2 regions of the Variovorax rhizosphaerae genome follow, and region 2 is predicted to be linked to the other one. Evidence: predicted binding sites of a transcription regulator. Region 2 holds the regulator's gene; the other holds the start of a gene.
What was found. Region 2 encodes HrcA, which represses chaperone genes, less so after heat shock. Its sites were predicted from a motif close to TTAGCACTCNNNNNNNNNGAGTGCTAA; they were not measured.

Region 1: a site for HrcA is predicted at 2,975-3,001, ahead of groES (co-chaperone GroES). Genes of this name have one in related genera too.

Annotation. Positions count from the first base shown of each region.
Region 1 is NZ_JBBKZT010000003.1:281,534-291,077, forward strand. It holds gene WKW82_RS07930 (trans-sulfuration enzyme family protein) at 1-133, shown strand, start outside; gene WKW82_RS07935 (tautomerase) at 187-585, shown strand; gene WKW82_RS07940 (ABC transporter substrate-binding protein) at 582-1,571, opposite strand; gene WKW82_RS07945 (DUF5624 domain-containing protein) at 1,711-2,862, shown strand; gene groES (co-chaperone GroES) at 3,087-3,377, shown strand; gene groL (chaperonin GroEL) at 3,423-5,075, shown strand; gene msrA (peptide-methionine (S)-S-oxide reductase MsrA) at 5,324-6,007, shown strand; gene xylB (xylulokinase) at 6,055-7,506, opposite strand; gene WKW82_RS07970 (AraC family transcriptional regulator) at 7,692-8,630, opposite strand; gene WKW82_RS07975 (carbohydrate kinase family protein) at 8,787-9,544, opposite strand, start outside.
Region 2 is NZ_JBBKZT010000009.1:103,401-112,944, reverse strand. It holds gene WKW82_RS20075 (hypothetical protein) at 1-520, shown strand, start outside; gene WKW82_RS20070 (glycosyltransferase) at 517-1,716, shown strand; gene WKW82_RS20065 (glycosyltransferase WbuB) at 1,713-2,939, shown strand; gene WKW82_RS20060 (ATP-binding protein) at 2,969-3,166, opposite strand; tRNA gene WKW82_RS20055 (tRNA-Arg) at 3,902-3,978, opposite strand; tRNA gene WKW82_RS20050 (tRNA-Ile) at 4,075-4,151, opposite strand; gene hrcA (heat-inducible transcriptional repressor HrcA) at 4,204-5,208, opposite strand; gene WKW82_RS20040 (NAD kinase) at 5,237-6,133, shown strand; gene recN (DNA repair protein RecN) at 6,161-7,825, shown strand; gene rapZ (RNase adapter RapZ) at 7,968-8,843, shown strand; gene mutY (A/G-specific adenine glycosylase) at 8,812-9,544, opposite strand, start outside.

The DNA of each region.
Region 1 (9,544 bases), on a different contig from region 2:
CTCGAGCGCCTACCCGGACGCATTCCGGACCTACGGCCACATGCGCCTGTCGATCGGCCTGGAGGATTCGGCGGATCTCATCGCGGACATCAAGGCGGCGCTCGACGACACACTGGGGCCGGTGGTCGGCTGAGTCGTGCGAGCTTGCGCGTCACCACACCCCTGATCAAGAAACTGGAGCCTGCCGTGCCGTATCTTCAATTGGACGTCAACGACCACTACCCCAGCGCCCTCAAGCAACGCCTCGCGGATCAAATGTGCCGCACCTACGCCGAGATGATGTCTGTGGACATCCGTCGCATCAGCGTCGCGATTCGCGAACTCGGCGAAGGCGGCCTCTGGCGGATTCCTGACCCGGAAGGCCCGCCCGTTCCCGTCTCGCTGATGATGCTGGACATTCGCAAGGGACGGCCGCCCGAATTGAGAATGGCGCTTGCCAAAGCGCTGTGCGGCCACTGCATCGAAGTGTTGGGGCTGCGCGAGGATCGGCTCAACGTCGAATTTACGCAGCACACGGGCGACGAGATGTACCACCCCACGCTCGGCGGCTACAGCCCGGACTGGACGCCTGGCGAGGAAACTTAAGGAATCACTTCGTCCGCGCGCAGCAGCAGCGACGCCGGAATCGAAAGGCCGAGGCTCCTGGCCGTCGCCATGTTGATCGTCAGGTGGTAGCGCTTGGGTTGCGCCACGGGCAGGTCGGCGGGCTTGGCGCCCTTGATGATGCGGTACACGTAGTCCGCCGCCAGCGCCATGATCTCGGCAGCGTCCGCGCCGTACGAGAGCAGGCCACCCGCGCGGACTTCGGCGGCATATTCGTAGACCGCCGGGAGGCGCTGCATGGCCGCGTAGTCGATCACCCGCTGGCGATTCAGGATCGTGAGGGCGTCGGTGATCATCATCACGGCGTCCGGCCGCGCCTGGTTCATCGCGGCCAGCGCGACATTGAAGTCGTCCGGCTCGCGCACGGGCAACGGGTCGATCGACACGCCGAGCACCGGCGCGGCTTTCTCGATCGAGTGGAAGCGCAGTGTCATGGCGCTGTCGCTGGCGTTCCAGAGCACGGCCACATGCTGGGCGCGTGGAACGAGTTCCTTCACGAACTCCAGCCGCTTGGCACTCAGGACCGCCGCCGGGTCGTCGATGCCGGTGATGTTGCCGCCCGGACGCGCTAGGCTGGACACCAAACCCGTTTCGACCACATCGCCCGCGTTGATGACGACCACCGGGACCGTCTTCGTGGCCTGCTTGGCCACCGCCGCCGGAGGACCGCCCACCGTCACGATGGCGTCGACCTTGAGCGCGATCAACTCCGCGGCCAGCCCCGGCAATTTCTCGGGACGGCCCTGGGACCAGCGGCCTTCATAGGTGATTCGCTTTCCATCGGCGCCGATGGCCGTGTCCAGTGCATTTCGCAACGGTGCCGGAACGGCGCCATCGGGGGGTCGGGGGCCTCCCGACAGGAAGCCGACGCGCCGGATCTGCTCGTCGGATTGCGCTGCGCCGACCCGCGGCATCCCCAGAGCGATCACCACACATGCCGCCATGGCCCATCCGCGTCTGTCGATCATGAGCACTGCCTTTCTACCGGGTAGGGGGAGCGCTCGGCGATCATGCCACGGAGAGGGAGCGGGGCACCAGACGGCAGATTGGCTTCCCGGATTTCACCTCGTTACCGCGACAGCACCGGATCAATGAGATCCTCGCCGAATGGACGCACCGTCCCCTTTCCTGCAACTCTTCACGGCCTATGTGGGCCAAGGCGACAGCATCGGCGGGCACCTCTCGCAGCAAGTGGCGGCCGAGGTCGCTTCCGCGCCGCTCGTCCTTGTCACCGGCACGGCGATCGCGCTCTTTCGCGGCGACGGGCAGCCGCCGGAACTGCTGGACACCCGATTCGGCACCAAGGGCTTCAATGAATTGGCGGGGATTTCGCACCTCGGCCCGGCACTGGGCTCGATCGTTGCCATGGCGGAGGCAGGCAACGCCACCTGGCAAGGGGACGCGCAGCGGCTCTCCGCGCAGGTCGCCGCCGCGCAAAAGGCCAACACCGTCGCTTTCTGGGCGGACATTGGCGTGCCCTCGTGGGCGCCGCACCTCGAGGGCATCCAGCGCATGGTTGCCTATGCGTGCGATCTCGCGCTGGCCTACCTCGCGGCCCTGGAGAGCGATCCCTCGAGGCGCACGTTCGACGCGCTCGTGAGCGACGTCCTGGAGGTCCGGAGCGAGCGCTTCCCGGTGCCCCTCGACCACGTGATGCTCGCCACCTTCTGCCTGACGGCCCTGAACGGTACGCAGAGTTCACTCTCGTTCCTGCGCGGGCTCAAGATGGACTGGACCCGCGCGCTCGTGGTGCTGACCGCTGGCAACGGCGGGGCGACCGCGGCGTTGACCCGGTGTACGAACCACCTCGTGGACACGCTCGTCGTCGCTTCGCGCGGGGCCGTACGGCAGGATCGCATGTTCATCATCCCGACGGCGCCGACCTCGACCCAACCCGCCGACTGGGCGGCAAGCGAGGCCAGGCTGCGCGGCCTGTGGGCGACGACCTATGCGCGCACCAAACTCGCCGCCCGCATGTTCCCGGGCTATCCGCGCTTAGCGCCGGCCGAGTGTGCCGACTGCGTCGCCACGCCGGCGACGCGCACCGTGGCCGTCCCCCCGCGCCCCGCGAGCGCCGAGGACTTGTGGAGCTTCGTCGCACGGCTGCGCTTCGTCATGGAGGATCCGACGCAACTGCTGTCCAGCGTCGTGGCGTCCTACGTGATTGGCCAGCTCGCTACCGGGACGAAGCCCGAGGACGTGCCGATCCCGGGATTGGCCGGCGTGTCCTATCCACGCACAGGGGCCTTCACCACGTAGCAAAGCGGCGCTCGTGCACGTGCCGACGGCCGCAGCCGCTCGACCTGCCCACCGGCACAAAGCGCGTGAAAGCCCCTGACGGCCCTTGAAACCGCAAAAAATGCCCTTATCATTAGCACTCGCTCAAGCCGAGTGCTAACAGCACCGCCTTGGGTCGATCGGCAGCCGGCAACCTCGCTGGCGCCCGGATTCAACCCCGTTTCTCATATCTTCAGGAGATGCAATTGAAACTTCGTCCTTTGCACGATCGCGTGATCGTCAAGCGCATTGAAAGCGAAACCAAGACCGCCTCGGGCATCGTGATCCCCGACAACGCCGCAGAAAAGCCCGATCAAGGCGAAGTGCTGGCCGTCGGTCCTGGCAAGAAGAACGACAAGGGCGACCTGGGCGCGATGAGCGTCAAGGTGGGCGACCGTGTCCTGTTCGGCAAGTACAGCGGCCAGACCGTCAAGGTCGATGGCGACGAGCTCTTGGTCATGAAGGAAGACGACCTGTTTGCGGTCGTCGAGAAGTAAGCACTTCTCTTCATCCACTCATTTAACTGAATTCGGAGAATCAACATGGCAGCAAAAGACGTAGTCTTCGGCGGCGAAGCCCGCGCACGCATGGTCGAGGGTGTCAACATCCTGGCCAACGCAGTCAAAGTGACCCTGGGCCCCAAGGGCCGCAACGTGGTGCTCGAGCGTTCGTTCGGCGCCCCTACGGTGACCAAGGACGGTGTGTCCGTCGCCAAGGAAATCGAACTCAAGGACAAGCTGCAGAACATGGGTGCCCAGCTCGTGAAGGAAGTGGCCTCCAAGACCAGCGACAACGCGGGTGACGGCACCACGACCGCCACGGTCCTGGCACAAGCCATCGTTCGCGAAGGCTTCAAGCTGGTCGCAGCGGGCATGAACCCGATGGACCTGAAGCGCGGCATCGACAAGGCTGTCACGGCCCTGGTCGCCGAGCTGAAGAAGGCTTCGAAGGCCACCACCACCTCCAAGGAAATCGCGCAAGTCGGCTCCATCTCGGCCAACAGCGACGAAACCATCGGCCAACTCATCGCTGACGCGATGGACAAGGTCGGCAAGGAAGGCGTGATCACCGTGGAAGACGGCAAGTCGCTGGACAGCGAACTCGACGTCGTCGAAGGCATGCAATTCGACCGCGGCTACCTGTCGCCCTACTTCATCAACAACCCGGAAAAGCAATCGGCGATCCTGGAAAACCCGTTTGTCCTGCTCTTCGACAAGAAGATCAGCAACATCCGTGACCTGCTCCCGACGCTGGAACAAGTCGCCAAGGCTGGCCGTCCGCTGCTGATCATTGCCGAAGAAGTCGAGGGCGAAGCCCTGGCTACCCTGGTCGTGAACACGATCCGCGGCATCCTGAAGGTCGTGGCTGTCAAGGCGCCTGGCTTCGGCGACCGCCGCAAGGCCATGCTGGAAGACATCGCCATCCTGACGGGCGGCAAGGTCATCGCTGAAGAAGTCGGCCTGACGCTCGAGAAGGTCACGCTGGCCGACCTCGGCCAAGCCGCGCGCATCGAAGTGGGCAAGGAAAACACGATCATCATCGACGGCGCTGGCGCTGCGGGTGACATCGAAGCCCGCGTCAAGCAAGTGCGCGTCCAGATCGAAGAAGCGACCAGCGACTACGACCGTGAAAAGCTGCAAGAGCGCGTGGCCAAGCTGGCCGGCGGTGTTGCCGTGATCAAGGTTGGCGCTGCCACCGAAGTCGAAATGAAGGAAAAGAAGGCTCGCGTCGAAGACGCCCTGCACGCCACCCGCGCTGCAGTGGAAGAAGGCGTCGTTGCTGGCGGCGGCGTGGCGCTGCTGCGTGCCAAGCAAGCTGTGGGCGACTCGGTCAAGGGCGACAACGCCGACCAGGAAGCCGGCATCAAGCTGGTGCTCAAGGCCATCGAAGCGCCCCTGCGCGAAATCGTGAACAACGCCGGCGGCGAAGCCTCGGTGGTGGTGAACGCCGTGTTGGCCGGCAAGGGCAACTTCGGCTTCAACGCTGCGAACGACACGTACGGCGACATGCTCGAACTGGGCATCCTGGACCCGACGAAGGTCACCCGCACCGCGCTGCAAAACGCAGCTTCGGTCTCCTCGCTGCTGTTGACGACCGAAGCCATGGTCGCCGACGCACCGAAGGACGAAGCCGGCGCTGGCGGCGGCATGCCCGACATGGGTGGCATGGGCGGCATGGGCGGCATGGGCATGTAATTGCCCGCTGCTGGCACCTGAGGTCCGGCCTGGCCGGTTCGCGGGTGTCTCGCAAAAAATGGAAAGAGGTCGCTTCGGCGGCCTCTTTTTTTTGCCTGTGCGGGTCGCTTCGGCGGCGGCTCGTTCGGCCGTTGGATGACCCTGCCATGGGCAATGGCCGCGCGTTCAAGGACACTGGCGGGGTCGTCTTCTCCAGCGCCACCGTCATCATGAAAACCCAAAGCTCTTCATTCGCCACACGCCGATCGATGCTCGCCGCGACTGCCTTGATGGCGGCTGGCGCGCTCTGGCTCCACTCACCGGGCCACGCCGCGGAAGCGGCCGTCGTCGTGCCCGCGCCGTCGACCGACCCGGCGACCGGCGACACAACCGCCACGGCCGTGCTCGCGGGCGGTTGCTTCTGGGGCGTGCAGGGGGTGTTCCAGCACGTCAAGGGCGTGACCAATGCCGTCTCGGGCTATGCGGGCGGCGACGAAAGCACGGCGAACTATGAAACGATCGGCTCCGGCCGTACCGGCCACGCCGAATCGGTGCGCATCAGCTACGACCCGCGCCAGGTCAGCTTTGCGCGGCTGCTGCAGATCTACTTTTCCGTCGCCCACGACCCGACGCAATTGAACCGGCAAGGCCCGGACACCGGCACCCAATACCGCTCGACCATCTTTGCGCAGAACGTCGAGCAGGCGCGCATCGCGCAGGCCTACATCGCGCAACTGACGCAGGCGAAGACCTTCGGCAGCAAGCCGATGGTGACCACCATCGAATTGCAGAAGCGCTTCTACCCGGCCGAGGCGTATCACCAGGACTACCTGACGCTGCATCCGACCAACGAGTACATCGTCTACAACGACCTGCCGAAAATCGACAACCTTCGGAAGCTTTTCCCTGATCGTTATTCGGTGAAGCCGGTGTTGGTGAAGAACGGGGCCTGAAGCCGGGCCGAAGCCGCATCGACTCGTAGGATGCGCGGCCCGACCGATCAGAAGTGGGGTTCGAGCACCTTGTAAAGGGCGCGAAAGCGTACGCGTCGTTCGGCATGCGCTGCGGCGAGCGAAGCATTGGGCACGAAGCGCTGCTTGAGCGCCGGCCGCAGGCAAACCGTCGCGACGTCGCCGCCGTCCGCCAGCCAGCCCAGCCGCGCGGCGCCGAGCGCGCCGCCCGCCTCGCCCCCCTCGCCCAGCGCCAGCGGCACTTCGAGGATGTCGGCCAGCAGTTGAGCCCACCACGCACTGCGCGCACCGCCGCCGACCAGCGACAGGTCTCCGGTCAGGCGCTCCAGTGTGTCGAGGCCGTCGCGCAAGCCGAAGCTCACGCCCTCGACGACTGCGTACGCGATGTCGGCGGGCGTATGGGCCTGCGTGAGGCCGAACAGGACACCTTGGGCCTGCGCGTTGTTGTGCGGCGAGCGTTCGCCGGACAGGTAGGGCAAGAAGATCGGCGCGCGTTGGCACGCGTCCGGCGCCAGCGTGGCCGCAGCCGCCAACAGGCTCGCCTCGTCGCCGAAGCCGAAGGTGCACGACGCCCAGCTCACGGCACTGGCCGCCGAAAGCATCACGGACATCTGGTGCCAGCGACCCGGGAGTGCGTGGCAGAAGGCGTGCACGGCCTGCGACGGATTGGGCGAGAAGGCCGCGCCCGACACGAAGATCACGCCTGACGTGCCCAGTGAAACGAAGCCTTCGCCCGGCGCGACCAGACCCATGCCGACCGCACTCGCCGCGTTGTCGCCGGCGCCACCGGCGATGCGCACGTTGCGCGCCATGCCCCAGCGCGCGGCGAGTTCCGGCTTCAGCGTCGCAGAGGCTTCGCTGCCTTCGACCAGGCGCGGCATGTGGGCGCGCGCGAGGCCAGTGGCGGCCAGCAGTTCGTCGGACCAGTCGCGCTTGCCGACATCGAGCCACAGCGTGCCGGAGGCGTCGGACATGTCGCTCACGGCCTCGCCGCTGAGCATCAGGCGCAGCCAGTCCTTGGGCAGCAGGACGCGGCGTGTGCGGGCGAACAGGTCCGGTTCGTGCTCGCGCACCCACAGCAGTTTGGGCGCGGTGAAACCGGGCATCGCGAGGTTGCCGGCGATTTCACCGAGTCGCGGAACAGCTGCAGTGAGTTGCTCGCATTGCATGGCGCTGCGTCCGTCGTTCCAGAGGATGGCGGGGCGCAGCACTTCGTCCTTGTCGTCGAGCAGTACCGCGCCGTGCATCTGCCCCGAGAGCCCGATTGCGCGCACTGCCGCCAGCGCTTCGGCATGCGCCTCGTGCAGTTGCCGCATCACTTCTTCGAGCGCCTCCCACCATTGCGCAGGCGCTTGCTCCGACCACAGCGGTTGCGGCCGGCTGACGGTCAGCGCCGAGCGTGCGACACCGACGATGCGATGGTCGTCGGCGAGCAGCAGCGCCTTCAGTTCGGAGGTGCCGAGGTCAAGTCCGAGGTACATGGTGGGTCAGGGTATTGAGCGAGATGAGTGCGGGTACCGGCCGCGAAGGACGCGAAGATTCCGCGAAGGACGCAAAAGGAAACCGAAGAAGGCATCCAGATCTTTCTGTCTTCTTCGCGTCCTTCGCGAAACCTTCGCGTCCTCTGCGTACGTATGTCCGCTTTCGGGATGTCCGAAATCGAGCCTCAGTGCGCCCCGCCAAAGCGGCTGTCCGCTTGGCGGCGGAATTCGCTGGGGGTCATGCCCTTGATTTCGAGGAAGCGGCGGTTGAAGTTGGCGACGTTGTTGAAGCCGACCTGGTAGCAGATGTCGGTCACGTAGTGGTCGGTCTGCATCAGCAAGTGGCAGGCGTTGTTGATGCGGACCTGGTTGACGAAATCGGTGAAGCTGTTGCCGGTGGACTTGCGGAAGAAGCGGCTGAAGCGGCTTTCGCTCATGCCGAGTTCGGCGGCCACCTCGGCCATGGCGATGGGCTCCGCCACGTTGTCGGTGATGCGGTTGACGATGGCGTTGATCTGGTCGCCCTCGGCATCGCCCTCGGCACCCTTGATCTGCACGCTGGACAAGAGTCGGTAGTCGGTGCATTCGGCGAGGTCGGCCAGGTAGTCGCAGAAAGCACCCAGGCGGCGCAACCCGCGCGCAGCCTTGACGGCGTGGAAATGACGCTCGGCACGCTCCGACAGGCCAAAGAACTCGACGCCGCGGCGCGCGCGTTCCAGCAGTTGCATGACTTCGGCGATTTCCGGGATCTCCGCAGCTGCCTGCGCAAAGGGCTCATGCCGGAACTGGACCACCAGGTCACGCGCGCTGACGCCATCGGCAGGCGCGTCGAGCGAGATCCAGTTGTGCGGCAGGCGCGGCCCGCACAGCACCAGGTGGCCGGGCTGGAACGGGCCGATCCAGTCGCCGACGAAGGCCTTGCCAGAGGTGGCGGTGATCAGGTGCAGCTCGTATTCGTCATGGCAGTGCCAGCGCGCCAGCTGGCTCGGGTAGCCGTGGGCAAGGCAGCGGACCCAGCCCACCTCCTCGGGCTTTTCATAGCCGAGCGCGGGATGGCGGGCGAAGTCATGCTCCAGTTCGGGTTGGCGTTGGCGCGGGGTTTGGCGTGAGCGTGTGGTTGGCATGTCAATGCTCCATGACGTGGCACGCCGCATGCGCCTCACAAGGCCAAAGGCGAGCGTGGCAGTGCCCATTCGTGGGCACCCGTGGAACCGGCTTCGCCGGGCCACCGGGTGCGCCCCCTTGAGGGGGAGCGCCGAAGGCGCATTCGGGGGTGGTCTTCATTTCAGCAGCGCGGCTTGCAGCTCCGCGCGGGTTGGCGGGTCGCAGCCCTCGCGGGTGCAGTTGAGCGCCGCGGCGGTGGCGGCGAAGCGCAGTACCTCGCGCCATGCGTCGTCGGACAGTGCGTCGAGTTGCGCTGCATGTTCGACGCCCTGCTCCAGCAGCGCCACCGAGATGCCGGCGGCGAAGGTGTCGCCTGCGCCGATGGTGTCGGCCACGGTGATCTTCGGCGGCTTCACCTCCAGCACTGCCTGGCCTGCGCGGTACACGCCAGCACTGTCACCACCTCGCGTGACGACCACGGCGCGCGGCCCCTGCCCGCCGGATGCATGCGGCGCCAGGAACATCGCAGCCGCTTCGGCCAGGCTCTTGCCCGGCGCCAGGTAGGCCGCGTCTTCATCGCTGAACTTGAGCACGTCGCTCGCGGCCAGCCAGCGCGGCTGCTTGGCGCGGTACGCGTCCATGTCGGGGATCAGGCTGGGGCGCACGTTCGGGTCGAACAGCACGATGCGCTTGCCGCGCTGCGCCTCGACCATCTCGGTGATGCGCGTGGCAGCCGGGTCGGTGAGGATGGAGATGCCGCCGAAATGCAGGAAGCGGCAACTGTCGGGCAACGCGGGCAACTCCTCCGGCGCCCACAGCGTATCGGCGGTGCCCTTGGTATAGAAGGCGTAGTGGTTGGTGGTGGGCGTGCGCGCGACGAAGGCCAGCGTGGACGGCGCCGCGCTGCGCAGCACGAACTGCGTGTCGACGCCGT
Region 2 (9,544 bases):
AATTCTTGCGATCATTTTCCAGACAGCAATTGAAAACACGCAACAACGATTCGGTGAGGCCGCCGAAACAGAGAACTTCTGGGCGCGACTCCTTGTCGTCTTTGCGGGTGAACCTGTTGTCTATGACCAGCTGTCCTTTCTAGGCGTGGGATTTGGCCAATTGTCGAATCTTGCGGGATACGTCCGTAGCGGGGTTGCTGGCTTTACCTTGGCCGAGGCGGAAGCGGGTCGCGTATTGCTGGAGGGCGGCGCGGTTGGCGGTCTCTACACCGCCATGAAGTTGATCGTGATGGGCCTGGGCTTGTACAGAAGCCTGGTTATTGCGATACGCCGTGCCATCATCTATCCGCTCCTGCTCTGGGTCTCGCTGGCAATTGCGTTGTTGACGTGGTCCGCCATCGGACAACTCTCGGCCAATGCCCTGCTCGGCTTCGCATTGGCATTTGCGCTCGCCGCATTGCGTTATCCGACGCTTGAAATATTTCCATCTCGTGCAGCTTCGAGCCGGAGGATCCGTTGAAATTTCTTCACATCATTGCATCGATCGACCCCCGTGGTGGCGGACCGATCGAAGGACTGCTGCGCATCCATGGTGCGTTGCAAGCCTTGGGGCACCAGGGCGATATCTTGTGCCTCGATGCGCCCGACTTCGAGCCGGTGCTGAACTACCCTGGCCGCATCCACGCTCTCGGACCCGTCCGGGGAACGTATGGCTACTGCGAAGCGCTCGCTCCGTGGCTGAGACAGCATGCCGGCAACTACGACGCCGTGATCATCAACGGATTGTGGCAATACATCGGGTTGGCAGCCTGGCGCGCATTGCGCGACACCGCCCCCGGCTACTACGTTTTCACACACGGCATGCTGGACCCCTGGTTCAAGCGGCGCTACCCGCTCAAGCACTTGAAGAAATGGCTTTACTGGCCCTGGGGCGAGTACCGCGTGTTGCGCGATGCCAAGGCCGTTCTGTTCACCTGCGACGACGAGCGCCTGCTCGCACGCGAGTCGTTCTGGCTCTACAAGTGCAACGAGGCCATCAGTTCATTCGGCACTTCGGAACCGCCGGCCAATGACCAGTCCCGGTTGTCCGAGGCCTTTCTGACGGCGTACCCGGCGTTGCGCGGGAAGCGTCTCGCCTTGTTTCTCGGTCGCATCCACGAAAAAAAGGGCTGCGACTTGTTGATCGAGGCATTTGCCAAGTCCTGCGCCGGATCGCCTGACGCACATCTCGTGATGGCCGGGCCTGACCAGGGCGGTTGGGCTGAGCAACTGGGCCGGCGGGTTGCCGAGTTGGGTATCTCCGATCGGGTGACTTGGACGGGCATGCTGTCGGGCGACCTCAAATGGGGCGCCTTCTACGCCAGCGAAATGTTCTGCCTGCCGTCGCATCAAGAGAACTTTGGTGTCGCCGTGGCGGAGGCGTTGGCCTGCGGACGGCCGGCATTCATCTCGGACAAGGTCAATATCTGGCGCGAGATCGTTGCCGATGGCGCTGGCATGGTCGAGTCCGATACGCCAGAGGGGACCGAGCGTCTGCTGGCGCGATGGCTCGCGGCGTCGCCTACCGAAATCCAGCAGATGCGCGTACATGCGCGTCGTTGCTTCGAGCAACGTTTTCGCATCGAAACCGTGGCTGCCAATCTCGTGCGCATCGTCAGTTCCGGCGAAATTTCGTCGACGACGGAGAGCGGCGTCACTCAGACCCGACACGCTTGAAAATTCTTCTTTACGGCATCAATTTCGCACCTGAGCTGACGGGCATCGGCAAGTACACCGGCGAGATGGCAGCCTGGCTTGCCGCAGCCGGTCACGATGTGCGCGTCGTCACTGCACCGCCCTACTATCCCGACTGGGCCGTCTGGCAGGGCTACAGCGCGATGCGCTTTCAACGCGAGACCTGGCGCGGCGTGACAGTGTTCCGCACGCCGGTCTGGGTTCCCCGAAAGGTATCGGGCGTGACGCGGCTACTGCATCTGGGCAGCTTTGCATTAGCCAGCCTTCCCAGCCTTTTCGCACAATGGCGCTGGCGTCCCGATGTTGTATGGATGACCGAGCCGCCGCTGGTTTGCGCACCTGCCGCATTGCTGTTCGCTCGCCTGCGCGGCGCACGTGCGTGGCTTCACATCCAGGATTTTGAAATCGATGCTGCGTTTGACCTCGGCCTCTTGCGCGGCGACCGCCTGCGAGATTGGGTAACAGGCGTCGAGCGCTGGCTGCTGCGTCGATTTGACCGAATATCCACCATTTCGCAGCGCATGCTGCAACGTGCGGCAAGCAAAGGTGTGGATCCCGAACGACTGGTGTCGTTGCCCAATTGGGCTGACGTTTCGTCGATCCGACCGCTCGCGTCAGCCAGCCCGTATCGCAGTGAGCTTGGCATTCCGGCCGATGCCGTGGTGGCGCTCTATTCAGGAAACATGGGCGGCAAGCAAGGTCTCGAAATCCTCGCGGACGTGGCGCTGATGCTAAAGAGCAACACGGCAATCCAGTTCGTGTTCTGCGGTTTCGGCCCAGGCCGGGCTGTGCTCGAAGAGCGTTGCAAGGACTTGCCCAATGTGCGTTTTCTGGACTTGCAACCGGTGGAGCGCTTGGGCGACCTGCTTGGCCTTGCCGACATTCACCTGTTGCCACAACGCGCGGATGCGGCCGATCTGGTCATGCCATCCAAGTTGACGGGCATGCTCAGCAGCGGTCGCCCTGTGGTAGCGACTGCGCACAAGGACACCGAACTCGGTCGAGTAGTGCTCAACTGCGGGCTGGTGGTTGAGCCCGAGAAGCCGGAACCATTGGCCGCAGCCATCGAATCGCTTGCCAGCAATCCACGCTTGCGCTTTGAATTCGGCGCCAACGCCCGCGCTTTCGCTGAGCGTCACATCGCGCAAGATGCCGTACTCAAGCAGTTCGAACGTGACGTTGTGGGCTGCCTCCGGCCGTCCTGAGCCCCGATGGCCACCCCAAACGGCTCCACTTATGGCCAGTCAATCGGCTCCAGGCAAGACGGGTCGAATGATGACGATTCGGGCGTGATGACGATGCGCGCTGCACCCGCCTTGAGCAGGTAGCTCTTGCCCACGACCTCCAGCATCGCGCAGCGATGCTGGAGCCGATCCAGGATGGTGGTGGCCATGGCGGCGTCTGCCAGGTATTTGCCCCAGTCCTGCAGCATCCGAGGCGATGAAAGTAAAGCCGCTAAGCTTTTAGCGCTGGTGCACGATGGCCCGATGGTCTGCAGCAACGCGGCACTGACATCGCCAATCTACCAATCTTCTGGGGGCCAAGTAGAGGTCATCGAGGACCAACAGATCCGACTCTGATCAGAGGCCAAGAGGTTGTCGCTTGCCGGCAAGAGTGTCTTTGCGGCTGATGGGTGGACCTTCGTATGCCCGGCTTCGGCCTTCGAGTTCACGCGCTCGCGTCCCAACGGCTACGTGCAGGCGACGGCCAGCGCGATGGCGCTCCGGGAGATGGGCTTGCTGCTGGCTTCCAGGCCCTGTGTCGAGCGCGACCGGGTGCTGGCGATGATCGCCCGCGCGCATCGTCGAGCCGCATGCCATTGGCGACGTCGCGCTGGTGGCACTTGACCAGATTGCCGAGGACTTCGGCGTCCCTTATGCCACCGAGGATGGCCTGTACGCCGCGATGGCCTGGCTGCCCGTGCGCCGGGACGCGGTGCAGAAGAAGCTTCCTTCGCGCCCTCTGCCAAGGGCGGCCTGGGCTTGCAACACCCGTCCTCCCAGCTACTTCGCGGCAGCTCCAGTCCGCTGGCCCGGCGCGGCTACAACCGCGATGGCAAGAGCAGCAAGCTGCAAGTGAGCTACGGGCTGTTCACCAATCCACGGGGCGCCGTGGCGACAAAAAAGAAAAGGGTTGGCACGCGTTAACGTGCCAACCCTTACAAGAGTGGTGCGGCTGGCAGGAATTGAACCCACGACCCCTTGGTTCGTAGCCAAGTACTCTATCCAACTGAGCTACAGCCGCACAGCTTGCGATTATAGCATGTACTTTTCATGACGCTCCCGAGAGGGTGAAATGATTTCGTAAATGCCATCCTGCGCAGCCCCCGCAAGGTAGGACTGGTAGGCCGTGTTGGACTTGAACCAACGACCAAAGGATTATGAGTCCTCTGCTCTAACCAACTGAGCTAACGGCCCGCGCGGCCGGATTCTAGTCGGCGCCCTCATGCACCCTTGTTTAGCGCATCTCTTACTTGCGCCCACTCAGCGCATTGCTCACCAACCGCGAGGTGATGTCGACAATCTGGATCATGCGTTCATAGGGCATGCGCGTCGGCCCGATCACGCCGAGCGTGCCGACCACTTGCCCATCGACTTCATAGTTGGCACTGACCACGGAAAGCTCTTCGACAGGCACGAGCTGGCTCTCGCCGCCAATGAAGATGCGCACCCCTTCGGCCTTGCTCGACACATCCAGCAGTCGCATCAGTTGCGCCTTCTGCTCGAACATGTCGAACGCGCGGCGCAACTGCCCCATGTCGCTGGAGAAGTCACTGACCGACAGCAGGTTGCGCTCGCCCGCCACCACGACCTCATCTTGCGCCTCGGTCAGCACCTCGCTGCTCACGACCACGGCCGCCTGCATCAGCGCTGCGATCTCGCCGCGAAGCTTTTCCATCTCAGATTGAAGGCGGTCGCGCACCTGCTCGATCGACAAGCCGGCGAAGTGGGTGTTGATGTAGTTGGACGCCTCGACCAGTTGCGATGGCGTGTAGTCGGTCTCCGGAAAGATCACTCGGTTCTGCACGTCACCATCGGGCGACACGATGATCACCAGCAGGCGCCGGTCCGAAAGTCGCATGAATTCAAGATGCCTGAACACCGATGGCCGCCGTGGGGCCATCACAACGCCCACGAAATGCGAGAGGTTCGACAGCATGTGCGCCGCGTTTGCAATCACCTTCTGCGGCTGGTCCGGCGACAGCGGGGGTGTCGTGAAAGGTTCACGCCGGCTGGTCAACATGGTGTCGACGAAGAGGCGATAGCCGCGCGCCGTCGGGATGCGTCCTGCCGAGGTGTGCGGGCTGGCGATAAGGCCCAGTTCCTCGAGGTCGGACATCACGTTGCGGATGGTCGCCGGCGAGAGTTCCAGGCCCGCCGTTCGCGACAACGTGCGCGAGCCCACGGGTTGACCGTCCGCGATATAGCGTTCAACCAGAGTCTTCAGCAGTAGCCTGGCGCGGTCATCCAACATCTGGCAATTTTAATGTTGTAATTTGGACATGACCCCTCGCTTCCGGCACGTCGCCCTCATTGGCAAATACCAGGCGTCCGGCGCACGCGCGCAGGCCGATGCGGCCGACAGCGTAACGTGCGAGATCGCCACCTTCCTTGAGAGCCAAGGCTGCGAAGTGATCGTCGAGCAGTCGGCCGACGCAGTACCCGGCTCGGGGCGCTACCGTGCCCTCACGCTGGACCAGATCGGCGAGCAATGCGACCTGGGCCTCGTGGTGGGTGGAGACGGCACGATGCTGGGCGTCGGGCGCCAACTGGCCCGCCACGGCCTGCCGCTGATCGGCATCAACCGCGGCCGGCTCGGCTTCATCACCGACATCCCGTTTGACAGCTACCAGGCCACGCTCATCCCGATGCTTGCGGGCGAATTCGAGGAAGACCATCGCAGCCTGATGCATGCCCAGGTGATCCGCAACGAGAAAGTCGTCTTCACCGCGTACGCGATGAACGACGTGGTGCTGAATCGCGGTGCCACCTCTGGCATGGTGGAGTTGAGCGTGTCGGTGGGCCGGCACTTCGTGGCCAACCAGCGCGCGGACGGCTTGATCATCGCGACAGCCACCGGCTCGACCGCCTATGCGCTCTCGGCCGGCGGGCCTCTGCTTCATCCGGCGATCCAGGGTTGGGTGCTGGTACCGATCGCGCCGCACACCTTGTCGAATCGGCCCATCCTGTTGCCCGACGCAGAAGAGGTGACCATCGAACTCGTGGCCGGCCGCGATGCGAGCGCCAATTTCGACATGCAGTCGCTGGCCTCGCTACAGCACGGCGACCGCATCGTGGTGCGCCGCTCCGACTACCGCGTGCGCTTCCTCCATCCCAGGGGCTGGAGCTATTTCGACACGCTGCGCAAGAAACTGCATTGGAACGAAGGTGGATCATGAGCCCCCTCGCATTCCGGGAGACCTGACTTGGCTTTGAGACGCATCGCCCTGCGCGATTTCGTGATCGTGCGTGAACTCGAACTCGACCTGTCGAGCGGGTTCACGGTATTGACCGGTGAAACCGGCGCAGGCAAATCCATCCTCATCGACGCCTTGCAACTGGCGCTGGGCAACCGGGCCGATGCCGGGTCGGTGCGCGAGGGGGCCGAGCGGCTCGATGTGTCTGCGGAATTCGATGCCGACGCGGCGTTGGACGGCTGGCTTGACGAAGGCGGCTTCGAGGCCAGCGATTCGCTGTTGCTTCGTCGCACCGTGGACCTGCAAGGGCGCAGCCGCGGCTGGATCAACGGCAGTCCTGCCACGGCGACGCAACTGCGCGAACTCGGCGACCACCTGCTCGATATTCACGGCCAGCATGCTTGGCAGAGCCTGACGCGGCCTGAGGCGGTGCGCGGCCTGCTCGATGCCTACGCCGGCGTGCGCACGGAGGCGCTGGATGCGAGCTGGCACGCGTGGCGGCAATCGCTGTCGGCACTCGAGACGGCGCGCTCCGCGCAGGATTCGCTGCAGCGCGACCGTGAGCGCCTGCAGTGGCAGGTCGGTGAAGTCATGAAGCTCGCGCCCGGCGCGGACGAGTGGGAACAGTTGTCGGCCAACCATGCGCGTGCATCGAACGCGCAGACGCTGATCGAAGCGGCCGAAGGCGCACGCGAGGCCCTGGACGGCGACGATGGCGGTGCACTGAGCACCCTCACCCGCGCCGCGACCCTGCTGCAAGGCTGCGAACACATCGAGCCCGAATTCAAGGCGATCGGTGAAGTGCTCGCATCGACCGTCGCGCAGGCTTCTGATGCGGTGCATACGCTGCATGGCTACCTGCGCCACGCGGACACCGATCCGCAGACCCTGGCCGAACTCGACGAACGCATGGGCCTCTGGATGTCGCTTGCCAGGCGCTACAAGCGCGGCCCGGCCGACCTGCCCGGCCTGCTCGCGGGCTGGCAGGATGAACTCAAGGCCCTCGACGCGGCCAGCGACCTCGAAGCACTGGAGCGCGTCGAACAGGCCGCGCAACAAGCCTTCATGAAGGAAGCCGGCGCCGTTGGCAAGGTTCGCAAGCAGGCGGCGCCGAAGCTCGCGAAGGCGGTCACGCTCGCCATGCAGGGCCTCGGCATGCAGGGCGGCAGCTTCGAGGTGAAGGTGCAGGCGCTCGCGCAACCCGGCCGCGCGGGACTGGAGGACATCAGCTTCCTCGTCAGCGGCCATCCCGGCAGCACGCCGCGCCCGATTGGCAAGGTGGCGTCAGGCGGCGAGTTGTCCCGCATCGCGCTTGCCATTGCCGTCACGACCAGCGAACTCGGTGCCGCGCAGACCCTGATCTTCGACGAGGTGGACGCGGGTGTCGGCGGTGCGGTCGCCGAAACCGTCGGCCGCCTGATGAACCAGTTGGGCCGCGACCGCCAAGTGCTCGCCGTGACCCACCTGCCGCAGGTTGCCGCGTGTGCCGACCATCACCTGGTCGTCGCCAAGCGCCAGGTCGCCGGCCGCACCGAAAGCGGCGTCACGCCACTCGAGGGACCGGCGCGCGAGAAGGAAGTGGCGCGCATGCTGGGCGGCGAAAAGGTATCTCAGACCTCGCTGGCACATGCGCGCGAGATGCTTGGCAAGACTTCAACGGAAGCACGAGCATGAGCGTCACCCGGCCGCCCAAAGACGCTCGTACCGTAGCGCGCAGCGCGGAGGTTTCCCAAATCCCAGCGCCGAACCGCCCTAAGCAAGCTTGCGCCCCCTCGGTGGGCAGCGAGGACGCGAAGTGCCGAGCGTGGGGGCTGCCATGAGCCTTGATCTGGTACTCATCACCGGCATGTCGGGCTCCGGCAAATCGGTCGCGCTGCATGCGCTGGAAGACGCGGGCTACTACTGCGTCGACAACCTGCCGCCCGAACTCCTGATGCCCTTCATCGCGCTGCAGCACGAGCAGCAGGCCGAGCGCGTGGCGATTGCGATGGATGTGCGAAGCGGCGTGTCCCTGCCGCTGGTGCCGCTGCAGCTTGAAACGCTGCGCCGCGATGGCGTTTCGCTGCGCTCACTCTTCCTCGACTCCACCACCGACGCACTGGTACGCCGCTATTCGGAGACACGGCGACGCCATCCGCTCTCGCGCCAGGAGAGCCGCAATGACGTGCCGGAGACCCAGCGTGTACTGATTCAAGCGATCGAACTCGAACGCGAACTGCTGGCCGAGTTGCGCGACGGCGCCGACGTGATCGACACCAGCATCATCCGCCCGGCGCAACTGCAGAGCTATGTGAAGCTGCTGATCTCGGCGCCCCAAAGCGCGTTGACGCTGGTGTTCGAATCCTTTGCCTTCAAGCGCGGTGTCCCGCTCGACGCGGACTATGTGTTCGACGTGCGCATGCTGCCGAATCCGCACTACGTCCCCGCGCTACGTCCGTTGACCGGCCGCGATGAGCCGGTCATCGACTGGCTGCGCCGGCACGACGACGTGGCGCGCATGTATGGCGACATCGAACAGTTCCTCACCCGCTGGCTCGACGCACTCGCGCGCGACCATCGCAGCTATGTGACGGTGGCCATCGGCTGCACTGGCGGCCAACATCGCTCGGTGTTCCTGGTGGAGCAATTGGCCCGTGGCTTCGGCGCGCGCTGGGCCGCGCTCAAGCGGCATCGGGAGTTGGATGGGATCTAGCCTCCAGCAGCTTGCGCACTGGCGCAGGCAGGCCCAGGCCTTCCCACTCATGCAGCGCAAGCCATTGGCCCTCGCCCGGCATCGCAGCCGTTGAGTCACTTTCCACCTGCACAGGATGCAGATGCAAGTCCTTGTGGGTCAGCACGTGCAGGAAGGGCGCGCCGTCACGCGCAATGGCGCGCAGTGACGGGGACAATGCCTCCAGCAAAGCCGCATGGCTGTCGAAGACCGGCAGGCAGTACAGACCCGCCCATACCCCTCGCGCTGGGCGCTTCTCGAGCCAGCTTCGGCCTGCTTCGTCGTTCGCCTGCAGCAGCCAGAGCGACTGCGAACTGCGCTTGAGCTTGCGCGTCTTGACCGGATAGGCCTCGGGCGCGCCTTCTCGCCTGGCCACGCAGATGTCATTCACCGGGCACAGGAGGCAGTTCGGCTTGCGCGGCGTGCAGACGGTGGCGCCCAGATCCATCAATCCTTGCGTGTAGCTTTCGATCGCGCCGCGCTCCGAGGCGGCTGGCAGCAGTTCCGTCGCCATGCCCCAGAGCGCCCGCTCGCTGGCGCTGGAAGAAAGATCCGCGCCAAAACCCAACACCCGCGTCAGCACGCGCTTCACGTTCCCATCCAGGATTGCGACGCGCTCGCCAAAGCAGAACGCCGCAATGGCCGCCGCCGTCGAGCGACCGATGCCGGGCAGCGACTCCAGG